Regions from separate parts of the Paeniglutamicibacter sp. ZC-3 genome, predicted to be linked through region 2. Evidence: riboswitches for the same ligand, from Rfam matches in the RefSeq annotation. Region 2 holds a riboswitch; each other region holds the start of a gene.
The links. Region 2 has a riboswitch for glycine ahead of OIU93_RS04365 (DUF5058 family protein). Riboswitches for the same ligand answer to the same signal wherever they lie in the genome.
Positions count from the first base shown of each region.

Region 1 (4,512 bases), on a different contig from region 2:
TCACCGCCGAAGGGGCCATCGACTTCCAGACGCCCCGGGGCAAGGTCCCCGCCGAGGTCGCGCGCCGCGCGGCGCTGCACGGGGTGCCCGTGGTGGCGCTGGCCGGGACGCTGGGCAAGGGCTGCCGCGACGTCCACGACATCGGGATCGACGCGATCGCCTCCATCGTCCCGATCCCGATGACCCTGCAGGAGGCCGTGGACGACGGGGAGCGCCTGCTCATCGAGGCGGCCGAGCGCTTCATGCGCACCATCATCCTGGGTGCATCCATGGCGGCGGCCCGGCTGAGCCCGCGCGACGCCGGGTAGCGGACGCCCCCAGCAGGTACGCCCACCTCGCGCCGGCGGAGCGGTGCCCTGTGCATTGCTCTACAAGACGTAGGGCGTGCGGCCCTCTTCAGTGTCATCCGCGGGGTTGAAAAGTGACTCGAGCTCGGAAATGAGCTGGTTTGCGCGTTCCGGTTGAGTGCCCGCGCCGGCCTGTGAACGCAACTGGTCGAAGAGCAGGGGGAGCTGAAGTACGCGTTGTTCCGCGTCCCAAGACTCCCGCCATTCCGCATTGTCCTCGAACCGGTTGCCCTCCGCGAAGATTAGGTACTCGACGTCGTCGACGCGTAGCTCTTGACCCGGTTCGCCACCGAGTCCGGCAGACCATTCATTGAGACTCTCCAGAAACATGCGGTAGCTCGGGGCATGCCAGAAATCGACGATCAGCGGGCGATTCGGTACATGGGTCCGGAACCACCGGTACACGACGGCATCCATTACCGGTGCTGGCCGGTGTTTTGTGTCTTGCGCGGTAAGAAAATAGATGTATTTCGTCCCGAACGCGGGTCCAAGCCATTTCAAATAGGAGCGGGACTGTCGCCGACGGTCGGCGATCAGTTCGAAGGCAGCGAGACCGCCAGCTTGCTTCGCTTCCTGAGCTACCTCAAGGAGCTCTGATTTTGCCTCGGCGCGCTCTAGGACTCGTCGAGTCCGAAACGGTCCGTATCCGACGGGACCATATCCCCAGAGCATCGAGAGCAAGAAGACCTGCACCGCTGTGTCCTCGTCGACGACATCCGGGGCCGCCGCGATGGCCTGAGTTCGGTCCATGCGGTCTGTTCCTAAGGACGCCAGGAATGACGCATATTCAGGGAGATGCCGGGACCAAGATTCGGTGTTCCAGCGTGATTGGGCCTGCGTTGGTCGGCCAGCGAGATCCCAGCGGTGAAAGGTCTGGATCAGGACTTCGGGGACTGTCATGTACTTAGCCAAGCACACGGAGGTGAACAGGGTTTGGGCCTCGTCTCTTGGAGGTATCTTGCGCTCGGTTCCGAGGATGGCGCGATCATTGCGCCCCGTTGACCGAGGCGGCTCCACCTATGACTTACCAAACCACGTCGATGAGAAAGACCCTACGATACGTAGGTAACCGAAGCGAACGACGCGGTGTCCCGGCTGCCCGCCTGAGGGGACGGAGCCGACATTCCCCGGAGACGGTCCTTTTGTGTCCGCCCACGTGGAACTCTTCTTCTTGAGGATCGCCGTCTCGTGAAACGTGCACGAAACACGTGCTGGACGACCGTTACAGGGCGGAAACGCGAACGAAAATGGCCCGGCATTCCGGGTTGTTAGCGTGGCACACATGACACAGACAACCAGGCCGCAAGCAGCGCCCGATTCCGCCGGTGCGGCGGTCGCAACCATCAAGGAATCCGTCAAGGACCGCGCCGTCGGCCTCGCCCATGAAGATGACGAATCCCCGTTGGCGTACCCGGCCCACGTCAGAATGACATTTTTCGACCCTGCGCTGTAATGAAAGTTTCTGCGGTTTGCACCACGGGAGAACTTTCACGTAGATTGTGACAGCAGTCACAACAAAATCGCCGTTGACGCGTGGCGGGAGAGTCCCGTTCACACCATGGACGGGCGCCGTAGGAGCAATTCCTCCCCAGGAAACTCTCAGGCACCCGTACCGCCACGAAGAGGCGAATCTGGAAAGAAGCACGGTTACGTTCGTGCTCACCGAAGGAGCAAGTCCCGACCCCTTGCGGGCCGGGATGGAAACTCTCAGGTACGTCAACAGATTGGGGAGGATCCAAGAACAGTGCGGCCTGGCCCGCGCTCGATTCGGGAGTTCCTCCATGACGCCAACCACCCACGCCACTGCCCGGTCGCCCTTCGGCGCGCCCGCCGGCCTGTCCCGTGAATCCGCGCAGCGGAATCACCGGCTTGCCGCGCGCCGCGCCGAATGGCCCTCCTGCAAGTGCGCCGGCCTGGGAATGGTTGCCTCGGAGAACACCGTGAAGGCCCCACTCCAGGGCCTCGCCACCGTCGGCGACATCCGTTAGGGAGTCGTCAATGGCACGCCACCGAAGCACCGGCACCAATCTGGAAGGCAACAGCATGAGCAAGAACAGTTCCGCGCCCCACCTCGAACGTGGGCTCTCCAACCGCCACATCCAACTGATCGCGATCGGCGGGGCCATCGGCACCGGCCTGTTCATGGGCTCCGGAAAGACCATTGCGGTGGCCGGGCCGTCTGTCATCTTCGTGTACATGATCATCGGCTTCATGCTTTTCTTCGTGATGCGCGCGATGGGCGAATTGCTGCTGAGCAACACCAACTACAAGAACTTCTCCGACTTCGCCGGGGACATCCTGGGCCCGTGGGCCGCATTCTTCACCGGCTGGACCTACTGGTTCTGCTGGGTGGTCACCGGCATCGCCGACGTCGTGGCGATCTCCCACTATGTGGCGTTCTGGTGGAAGGACCTGCCGCTATGGATCCCCGCCGTGGCCTGCATCCTGTTGCTCGTGGCGCTCAACTTGCCGAGCGTTAAGAACTTCGGCGAAACCGAGTTCTGGTTCGCCCTGGTCAAGATCGTCGCCATCGGCGCACTGATCGTCGTCGGCCTGGTCATGATCATCACCGGCTTCGAAAACAACGGCGCCACCGCCTCCTTCGCGAACCTCTGGAGCGACGGCGGGATGTTCCCGACCGGCTTCATGGGCTTCGTCGCCGGCTTCCAGATCGCCGTGTTCGCATTCGTCGGCATCGAGCTGGTGGGCACCACCGCCGCCGAGACCAAGGACCCGGAGAAGACCCTGCCCAAGGCGATCAACTCCATCCCGGTCCGCATTCTCTTCTTCTACGTCGGTGCCCTGGTCATCCTCATGGCGGTGCAGCCGTGGAAGCTGTTCAGCGCCGCGGAATCCCCCTTCGTGGGCATGTTCGCCATGGCCGGCCTGGCCGGGGCGGCAGGCGTGATCAACTTCGTGGTGCTCACCTCCGCGACCTCCAGCGCGAATTCAGGGATCTACTCGACCTCCCGCATGATGCACGGGCTGGCCGAGGAAGGCGACGCCCCCAAGGGTTTCGCGAAGCTCTCCCGCACCAAGGTCCCGCGCAACGCGCTGCTGTTCTCCTGCATGTTCCTGCTCGCCGGGGTGGCGCTGCTTTACGCAGAGGGCGGCGTGGCCGAGGCCTTCACCCTGGTCACCACCATCTCGGCCCTGTGCTTCATGTTCGTCTGGTCGATCATCCTGATCAGCTACCTGGTCTACCGCAAGCGCCGCCCGCAGCTGCACGCGGCCAGCAAGTTCAAGATGCCCGGCGGAACGTTCATGCCCTACGTGGTGCTGGCCTTCTTCGGCTTCATCCTTTGGGCATTGACCACGCAGGCCGACACCCTCTCCGCGCTGCTCTTCACCCCGATCTGGTTTGTGGGACTGGGGATCGGCTACGCGATCCTGCGAAGCAAGCCGAAGCACGCCGAGCTGCGTGCCATGCACGGAGCCAAGGTCGCCCAGGAGCGCATGCTCGCCGCGTCATTCAACGCCGGCCCGGCCGTCGAGGCGGAGCAGAAGGAGCCTGCCGCGCGATGACGCCGGGCGCCACCGGGCGCCTGCTTAGCCGGAAAGGCCTCGGGGCCGCCCCCAAAAGGGCGGCCCCGAGGCCTTTCCGGCTGTTGTTGGCTTAGAGGACGTGGGAGGCGACGAGCTGCGAGAGGGCGCGCACGTCCACCTTTCCCTTGAACTCCAGGCGGACCTTGCCCAGGCCGCTGAACCACAAATCCAGCTCGGCGTCGAGATCGAAGGTTCCGGCGGTTTCCACGGAGAACGACTGGACCTTGGAATACGGCAGCGACGTGTAGTCGCGCTTCTTGCCCGTGAGGCCCTGGATGTTCACCGCGACGAGCCGCTTGTTGGTGAAAACCACGTAGTCGCGCACGCCCTTGAAGGCGGCCAGCAGCTCCTCGCCCTGGACAAAGAGGGGAGTCACCTCCCCCGCGACGTCCTCGGGGTTGCAGGGGCTGAGCTTGAACACGGAGGCGTTGTTGAAATCGATCATGACCCGACCCTACCCAGCCGCGGGGACAGTGAGGGCGTTGCGGCGGGGCTACGCGCGGGCGAGCAGGTCCTCGCCCAGGCCGGCGCGCCGGTAGAAGACCTCGCGGCCCGCACGGATGGTGTCGGTGAGACCGGAGGCGGCCATCACTTTCAGGTGCCCGTTGACGGTTCCCGC
Region 1 is NZ_JAOYTG010000007.1:97,927-102,438, forward strand. It holds gene OIU93_RS09755 (glycerate kinase) at 1-308, shown strand, start outside; gene OIU93_RS09760 (hypothetical protein) at 369-1,247, opposite strand; gene OIU93_RS09765 (hypothetical protein) at 1,630-1,800, shown strand; glycine riboswitch at 1,875-1,972, shown strand; gene OIU93_RS09770 (hypothetical protein) at 2,129-2,335, shown strand; gene cycA (D-serine/D-alanine/glycine transporter) at 2,391-3,872, shown strand; gene OIU93_RS09780 (PH domain-containing protein) at 3,964-4,338, opposite strand; gene OIU93_RS09785 (winged helix-turn-helix domain-containing protein) at 4,387-4,512, opposite strand, start outside.
Region 1: linked by a shared signal. The riboswitch ahead of OIU93_RS09770 (hypothetical protein) and the one ahead of OIU93_RS04365 (DUF5058 family protein) in region 2 are both predicted to bind glycine.

Region 2 (4,512 bases):
ACGGTTGCCGTCGAAGAGGCAGCCAAGGTCGCCGCGTAAGCGACCCCATCCATTCACGTCCCACTACCGAGATACCAAGAACACAAGGAGCCACCATGGCAGAACGTATTGCAACCATCGCCAGCCGCGTCGGACTGCACGCCCGTCCGGCAGCCATCTTCGCCGAGGCCGCCGGCAACGAAGACCTCGAGGTCACCATAGCCCGCGAGGGCGAGCCGGCCGATGAAGCGATGGACGCCTCGAGCATCCTCTCGCTGATGGGCCTGGGCGCCGAGTACGGCACCAAGGTCGTGCTGCGCGCCGACGGCGAAGGCGCCGAATCGGTGCTCGAGACCCTGGCCGCGATCCTGGAAACGGACCACGACGCCTAAGGTTCGTTGGTCCCTGTAAATACAGCGTCCCGGGTGGGGCTTCGTCTCGAAGTCCCACCCGGGACGTTGGTCTTATGATCGGCGATGAATGGAGTCAATGCACCCGAAACGATGTCCAGTCCTGCACCGACGAATTCCCGCAGTCTCATCCAGTTATCCATCCCAAAGTCGTGGCCCGGCCACCCGAACACGGCTGCCGTTGCCCTCCTAAGAACCTATCCCAGATGCGCGGTGACCTGCGGGTCACGCGGCGTGGGATCAACAAGGACCGGCGTCTATTTGTACTCGTTCTCCGTCAGTTCGATGACGAAGGCGCGGCGTTCGGCGATCAAGGCATCGCGCATCACGAATACCTCTCCCATGGCCATGCGCATGATCTCGCCGTTGGTCCGGTGCGCCTCGCCGGACAACTCGGCCATCACCACGTCGCCCTCTTCGACCAAGCGCACTATTTCCAGCACCGGCGGCCCACTGAAGTCGGGGCTTTCGATCGCCTGGTCGTATGCATCCTTGCCGCTGAGACGGAAGTGGCCAAAGACCGTCCATTCAATGTCGTCGGTCAGGCACGACAGGATCTGGGCATGATCCGACTTGTTGAATCCGTCGATGTACTTGCTGACGGTTTCCTTGTTGGCAGACATGTATGAAACCTCCGGGATTCCGTGTGGCGCTTTGGTGGGCAACCGGCCCGTGCGGGTGCTTCGGCCACTTGGCAACATGGGGGGCCCGGGTAAGAAGGGATGCCGACTGTCAAAGGGTATCCACCAACGCATCACGAGGGAACACTTGTCAGCCCGAGTTCCGTTCGATACGGGAGCTTGGTTGAGGACCGGCCACGCTCTCAGGCCCCTACACCGTCCGGCTCCGGATCGGAAACACATATTCATGACCGTTCGGTCGTGACACAAAAGAGTCACTGTGACCCACGTCAAGTATTGTGGTCCCAAGCGGTAAAGCAACCGCCGACAACTGAATAGTCTTCCGATCACGCGCGGCTGGAGAGTCCCGGACACCACTCGGGCACCGAAGGGGCAAGCACCCGCAATCTCTCAGGTACCAGGAACAGTCGCGTGAGGAAACTCTGGAGAGCAGCCGCCGGGACAGGTGGCTCACCGACGAAGCACACCAGTGCCATGGGGCACTGGTTTCACTTTCAGGTTCAGGACAGAGCGGGCACGGTGGCAACCGGCATCATCAATGGCCAGCAATCACCGCACTGAACCCTTCGATGAACGGTAGAACTCCCCCATGCACGTACCTGCCATATTGCCCGCAGTTGTGGACAACAACTCCACGGATATCCTCGCCGTTGCCAACTCGCCGATCCTCTGGGCCTGCGCCATTGGCGTCTTCCTGGTCATCATCGTCCAGAGCATCATCTACATGAAGGCCGCCCGCGTCGCCGCGCCTCATATCGGAATGACGCAGGCAGAACTCAAGACCAGCTTCCGAGCCGGCGCCATCTCCGCCTTGGGTCCCTCGCTGGCCGTGGTCTTGGTCGCCGTCGCACTGCTGACGATCTTCGGCACACCTGCCGTGCTCGTGCGCATCGGCCTGATCGGGTCGGTGTCCTACGAAACCGCCGCTGCCGCCATCTCCGCTAAAACCGTGGGAGCCGAACTCGGTGGCCCCACCTACACCCAGGCCGTCTTCGGCCTGGCCCTGGCCGCGATGAGCCTCGGCGGTGCCATGTGGATGATCGCCACCCTCATCTTCACCCCGCTGCTCAAGCGCGGCGACTCGGCACTGCGCAAGGTCAACCCCGCCATCATGCTGGTGGTCCCCGGTGCCGCAATGATGGCCGCATTCATGGTTCTGGGCATGGCCGAACTGCCCAAGTCGTGGATCCATGTGGTTGCCTTCCTGTCCTCGGCGGCGATCATGACCGTCCTGATGGTCATCGCCAAACGGGTGAACAAGCCGTGGATCAAGGAATGGGCCTTGGGCATAGCCATCATCCTGGCCCTCACCATCACCTACGCAGCAACCCGCGTTTAGCGCAGCCGAGAATTTCAGGAGCACATGATGAGTAAGACAGCAGAACTGCACCAGGCGCTCAGCGCCTTCGACAAAACCACCTCCCGCTGGGGCCGGATCACCATGATCATCGGCCTCATCCTCTCCCTGGCGGCCCCGACCTACCTGGTCTTCTTTTCCGGGTTGGACATCGAGCTTTCCTCCGTCCTGACGGCCTTCGCCGCGCTGGCCGCCGTCTTCGGCGTGATCTGGATTGTGGAGCCGTTGACCTACTTCCCGATCCTTGGCGCCTCCTCGATGTACCAGGCGTTCATGATCGGCAACATTTCCAATAAGCTCCTTCCGGCTGCCATGATCGCGCAATCGACCATCGGGGTGAAGCCGGGCACCCGCAAGGGCGAGCTGGCCGCGGTCGCCGCCATTTGCGGTGCGGCTGCAGTCCACCTGACCTCGCTGTTCATCTTCGTGGGCCTGCTGGGAACGTGGCTGGTCAGTGTGATTCCCACCGATATCGTGCAGACCGTCCAGCTGTACATCCTGCCCACCGTGTTGGGCGCCGTAATCATTCAGGCCATCGTGAGTCAGAAGGCACCGCGCTCCGCGGTGATCGCCTTGGCCGTATCGGCTGTGGTGATCTTCGTATTGGTCCCGTTGATTCCCGGGATGAACCTGTTCGCCACCGCCGTTGCCGTGATTGCCACGGCCGTGCTCGCCTGGGTGCTGCGCGACCGCAAGACCCTGGGGACTCCGGAGGACGTGCCGCTGGAGGCCAGGCCCGAGGGTCCGGTTTACTGACCGGGACGTTCGGTCCGCTGACACGAATTTTCACGATATTGACTGGCGGCGGCACCCTTTGGTGCCGCCGCCAACCAAGAGCAAGGAATAGACACCCCATGACCAGTACCTCCATCCCGCAGTCCCTGACGATGAGCACGGACTCGGCAGCGGAACTGAGCGAAACCTACAAGTACCTGCACGCCAACCCCGAGCTGTCGATGCAGGAGCACAAGACCGCCGACTACCTGGCCAAGCGCCTGGAAGAGCTGGGCCTGGAGGTGTTCCGCTGCGGCGGCACCGGGGTGGTTGGCATCTTGCGCAACGGCGAGGGCCCGGTCATTGGCATGCGCGCCGACACCGACGGGTTGCCGGTCCTCGAAGACACCGGTCTTGACTACGCCAGCACCGCCACCGGATTCCTGGATGACGGCACCGAGGTCCCGACCATGCACGCCTGCGGCCACGACACCCACATGGCCACCGCCTTGAAGACCGCCGAGCTTTACGCCGGTGCCACCGATGCCTGGGCCGGGACCATCGTGTTCGTGCTGCAGCCCGGCGAGGAAACCGCCGCCGGCGCCCGCGCCATGGTTGAGGACGGCCTGTGGGACAAGGCGCCCAAGCCGGAGATCATGTTCGGCCAGCACGTGATGAACGGGCTCACCGGCACGGTCTCGATCATGGGCGGCGCCGCGATGACCACCGCGGATTCGTTCAAGGTCACCGTCTTCGGCCAAGGATCGCACGGTTCCATGCCCGAGCACTCCATCGACCCGATCGTGCTGGGCGCGTCCATGGTGCTGCGCCTGCAGACCATCGTCTCGCGCCAGGTGGCCCCGCAGTCCGCCGCCGTGGTGACCATCGGATCCTTCCACGCCGGGCTGAAGGAAAACGTCATCCCCGACCGCGCGGTCTTCACCATCAACGTGCGCACCTTCGAGCCCGAGGTCCGGGACACCGTGCTGACCTCGATCCGGCGCATCATTGCTGCCGAGGCCGAGGCCTCCGGTGCCGCCGAGCCGCTCATCGAGGACATCTCCAACTTCCCGCCGCTCTACAACGACCCGACCGAGACCGAAAAGCTTGCCGAGGAATTCCGCACGGAGTTCGGCGCCGAGCGCGTGCTCCAGGGATCGCCGGTCATGGGCAGCGAGGACTTCGGCGCACTGGCCTCGGCCATCGATGTGCCCAGCGTGTTCTGGTTCTTCGGCGGCAACGACGCCAAGACGCTGGCAGCGGGCCACCCGCCGGCCAACCACTCGCCGTTCTTCGCCCCCGTCATGGAACCGACGCTGAGCACCGGCGTGCAGGCAGCGGTCCGTGCGCTGTTCTCGAAGGTCGGCAAGTAGCGCAGACCTTCAATCCTCCGGCCAGGTCTTCTTACCGA
Region 2 is NZ_JAOYTG010000002.1:275,979-280,490, reverse strand. It holds gene OIU93_RS04380 (fructose-specific PTS transporter subunit EIIC) at 1-39, shown strand, start outside; gene OIU93_RS04375 (HPr family phosphocarrier protein) at 96-371, shown strand; gene OIU93_RS04370 (nuclear transport factor 2 family protein) at 647-1,012, opposite strand; glycine riboswitch at 1,357-1,447, shown strand; gene OIU93_RS04365 (DUF5058 family protein) at 1,620-2,369, shown strand; gene OIU93_RS04360 (hypothetical protein) at 2,397-3,143, shown strand; gene OIU93_RS04355 (amidohydrolase) at 3,242-4,474, shown strand.

Region 3 (4,512 bases), on a different contig from region 2:
TCGGTGGCAGCGGTCGTGGTCGGCGTCGCCGGTGCCACCACGGCCACGGGTCCGGTGGTGGCTGCCGGTGCCGCCGCTGCGATCGGCGGCGCCATTTCCATGGCGCTGGGAGAGTACGTCTCGGTATCCAGCTCGGCTGACTCGCAGAAGGCGCTCATTGAAAAGGAGCGCCGGGAACTGGCCGAGATGCCTGAGGAAGAACTGGCTGAACTCGCCGGTCTCTACGAGGCCAAGGGGCTGAGCCGCGCAACGGCCCAGCAGGTTGCCCGGGAACTGACCGAGCACGACGTGCTCAAGGCACACCTCGATGTCGAGCTGCAGCTGGACGAGGACGAGGTGCTCAACCCGTGGAATGCCGCAATCGCCTCGGCCATCGCGTTCACGGTGGGTGCGGCATTGCCCTTCGCCACGGCGGTGTTCCTTCCCGTGGGCCTGAGGATTCCGGTGACGTTTGCGGCGGTGCTGCTGGCGCTTGCGGTGACCGGGGCGACGGGCGCGCGGCTGGGCGGGGCCTCGGTGCTGCGGCCCACCCTGCGGGTGCTGATCGGAGGGGCCGCGGCGCTCGCCGTCACGTTCGCCATCGGTTCGTGGCTAGGCGTCTCGGGAATCGTCTAGGCCCGAACACCTGCAACCGAGGCAACGCACGAGGGGACGGAACCGCCGGTGGCGGTTCCGTCCCCTCGAATATCCCGGATTGGGCAGGCGGGGGTCTTAGCCCACGATCGTCAGCGCGGTTCCCCAGTTGAAGTCGGGCAGCGCCGGATTGACCTGCATGGCCATGACCAGCAGCTGGAAGCCCTCGAGCTCGCGGGCGTGGTGCAGGCCACCGACCTCCAACGGGCGCATGCCGGCGGCGATGACGAATGCCGCTACCTCGCTGCGGGCGGATTCCTCGCCGGCAACGAAGACATCAAGCGGCTTGCCGTCGGCGGAGCCGGAAGTCAGCGGACCGGCGAAGGTCGTGTTGAAGGCCTTCACGACGGTGGCGGAGGTCAAGGCGGAGATTTCCTCGGCGGCCGAGCTTCCTGCAGGGGTGGTCAGCGAGTCAAAGGTTGCGAAGTCCACCGGGTTGGTGATGTCGACCAGGATCTTGGAGTCCAGGGCCGAACCCTGGGCGGCGACGTATTCCTTGGCGGCGTCGAAGGGCAGGGCCAAAACGACGATGCGGCCAGCCGGGACTTCGGCGGTATTCCCGCTGGCGATTCCGGTACCGAGCTCGGCGGCAAAGGTGGCTGCGGTCTCGGTGGAGCGGGCCAGGACCTGCAGGCTCTTGCCGGCGGCGATCGAGCGTGTTGCAAGCGCGCGGCCCATGTTGCCGGTGCCGATGATGGTGATGTCGATGTTCATGTCGTTCTTCTTTCCAAAGAGTCGAGCGAGGAAGTTCTTCATGTGATCCTCAAATCCTGTTTGTTGAACCTTCAAGTGATACGGTAGACCCCTAATGGTTGAACTGTCAAGTATTTCAGGATGAATCCGTTGAAAATTGTTTGCGACGCCCGGGTGTGGACCGTGGATGCAGCGGGAAGTGCCCTGCTGAGGTGTGAAAATCTTGAGGATCATGCGCCCGGATGCGAAGGGTTGGAGGCATGGCTGAGAGCGGGGGCTGGAAGGCGTGATCGGAAACCGCGTCCGTCGGAGGGTCGGGATGGTGGGCAAGCACGAGAGTGCGGGGGTTTATGCTGCTGGCCACCCCGCTGTTCATCATTGCTGCCGGGCATTTGGCCGCGCGTGTTGCCATGGACACGAACGCCCGAGCGGCGCGGCTGTGGGCTGATTGCCATCGTGATTTCGTTGGCCGCCGGTGCGGGGCAGCGGTGGGCGTGGTTTCGACGCAGCGCCAGGCGTCCGGCATGGGTGTGGATTGTCGGACTTGGCGCGCGGGCTGTTCCCAATGGCCGGGATCCTTGCCCTGAGCCTGCGATACCCGCTGCTCTCGCATGCCCTTGTCGATGTGGGCAACTTGTCGGTTTCGTCTTCCTCAATCTCTAGGTGCCTCCAGGATCGTGAACTGCCGGGCCAGGGTTCGCCCGGGGTGCAATGTGTGCCCTCGCGCAGGAGTGGCCCGCGTAAAAGACGTGTTGCTTCATCCAGGCATGTCCGTGTTGTCTGGCTCACGCATCGCCGGTAGGATGGTGATCGTGCCTCGAAGGGGGCGCAGCCACTGACATGCGGCGGGAGAGTCCCGTTCAACGAAAGTTGGTCGGGCGCCGTAGGAGCAATTCCTCCCCGGGAAACTCTCAGGCCCCCGTACCGCCGCGAAGAGGCAACTCTGGAAAGTAGCAACACCGCCGTTCGGCGGTGCGGCTCACCGAAGGTGCAAGCGTGCCCCGCCCTCACGGACCGGCGCAACGCGGAAACTCTCAGGTCAAGCAACAGGGTCGGGGAGGAACTTTGCAGCTCGTTCGGTGTGTACGCACGCCGATGACCCAATGGAGTTCCCCATGACCGTGACCCCGTCCGCTGAGTTCGTCGCCCGCCATATTGGCCCGCAGGGCAGCGACATCGACACCATGCTGAGCCAGCTTGGTTATTCTTCCATCGACGAAATCGTCGACACCGCCGTTCCCGCCGACATCCGCCAGAGCGAACCCCTGGACCTGCCGGCCCCACGAACCGAAGCAGAGGTCCTTTCGGACCTGCGCGTGCTGGCAAACAAGAACGTCATGAAGACCCAGATGATCGGGCAGGGTTTCTCCGACACCTTCACGCCGCCGGTGATCCTGCGCAACGTGCTCGAAGACCCGGCCTGGTACACGGCCTACACCCCGTACCAGCCGGAAATCTCCCAGGGTCGCCTCGAGGCGCTCATCAACTTCCAGACCATGGTCATGGACCTGACCGCGATGCCTATCGCCAACGCCTCGATGCTTGACGAAGCCTCCGCCGTCGCCGAGTCCGTGCTGCTGATGCGCCGTGGCAACAAGGCAAAGGGCAACGCCAAGACCGTGCTCGATGCCAACCTCTTCCCGCAGACCATCGCCGTGGTTCAGGGCCGCGCCGAAGCCCTGGGCTTCGAGGTCGAGATCGCGGACCTGTCCAAGGGCCTGCCCGAGGGTGACATCTCCGGCATCGTGCTGCAGCAGCCGGGCAACAACGGCGCCGTGGTTGACCACACCGCCGTCATCGCCGCTGCCAAGGAGCGCGGCGCGATGGTCACCATCGCCGCCGACATCCTGGCACTGACCATGATCACCGCGCCGGGCGAACAGGGTGCCGACATCGCCGTGGGCAACACCCAGCGCTTCGGCGTCCCGCTGTTCTTCGGTGGCCCGCACGCCGCATACCTGGCAGTGCGCACCGGCCTGGAACGCCAGCTGCCCGGCCGTCTGGTCGGCGTGTCCAAGGACGACGCCGGGTTCCCGGCCTACCGTCTGGCGCTGCAGACCCGCGAGCAGCACATCCGCCGCGAGAAGGCCACCTCCAACATCTGCACCGCCCAGGCGCTGCTGGCCATCACGGCCTCGATGTACGCGGTCTACCACGGCCCCGCTGGCCTCAAGCGCATCGCCCAGCGCGTCCACAACCACGCCCGCACCATCGCCACCGTGCTCTCCGGTGCCGGCCTGGAACTGGTTGCCGACTCCTTCTTCGACACCGTGCAGGTGAAGGTCGCCGACTCGGCCGCCATCATCGCCAAGGCCGAGGAAGCCGGCATCAACCTGCGCCGCGTGGATGCCACCACCGTGGGCATCTCCACCGACGAAGCCACCACTTCGGCACACGTTGCGGCCATCGCCGGTGTCTTCGGCGTCACGGGTGAGGACTTCAAGGCAGAGGGCTACGAGCTGCCGGCATCGTTGCAGCGCACCAGCGACTACCTGAGCCACCCGATCTTCAACACCATCAAGTCCGAAACCCAGATGCTGCGCTACCTGCGCAAGCTCTCGGACCGCGACCTGGCCCTGGACCGCACCATGATCCCGCTGGGATCGTGCACCATGAAGCTGAACTCCACCGCCGAAATGGAATCCATTTCCTGGCCGGAATTCGCCTCCATCCACCCGTACGCCCCGGCACACCAGACCGAGGGCTGGCGCGAGCTGATCACCGACCTCGAAGGCCGCCTGACCACCATCACCGGCTACGCGGGCGTCTCCATCCAGCCCAACGCCGGTTCGCAGGGCGAATACGCGGGCCTGCTGGCCATCCGCGGCTACCACCTGTCCAACGGCGATGACCAGCGCACCGTCTGCCTGATCCCTGCCTCCGCGCACGGCACCAACGCCGCCTCCGCCGTGCTGGCCGGCATGAAGGTCATTGTGGTGAAGACCGCAGCCAACGGCACCATCGACGCAGCCGACCTGGACGCGAAGATCGAAGCCAACAAGGACACCCTTGCTGCCATCATGATCACCTACCCGTCCACGCACGGCGTCTACGACGCCGACGTGCGCGAGGTCTGCGACAAGGTCCACGCGGCCGGCGGCCAGGTCTACATCGACGGGGCCAACATGAACGCCCTGGTCGGCCTCGCCCAGCCGGGCAAGTTCGGCGGCGACGTGTCGCACCTGA
Region 3 is NZ_JAOYTG010000008.1:76,944-81,455, reverse strand. It holds gene OIU93_RS10490 (VIT family protein) at 1-615, shown strand, start outside; gene OIU93_RS10485 (NADPH-dependent F420 reductase) at 712-1,389, opposite strand; glycine riboswitch at 2,163-2,263, shown strand; gene gcvP (aminomethyl-transferring glycine dehydrogenase) at 2,442-4,512, shown strand, end outside.
Region 3: linked by a shared signal. The riboswitch ahead of gcvP (aminomethyl-transferring glycine dehydrogenase) and the one ahead of OIU93_RS04365 (DUF5058 family protein) in region 2 are both predicted to bind glycine.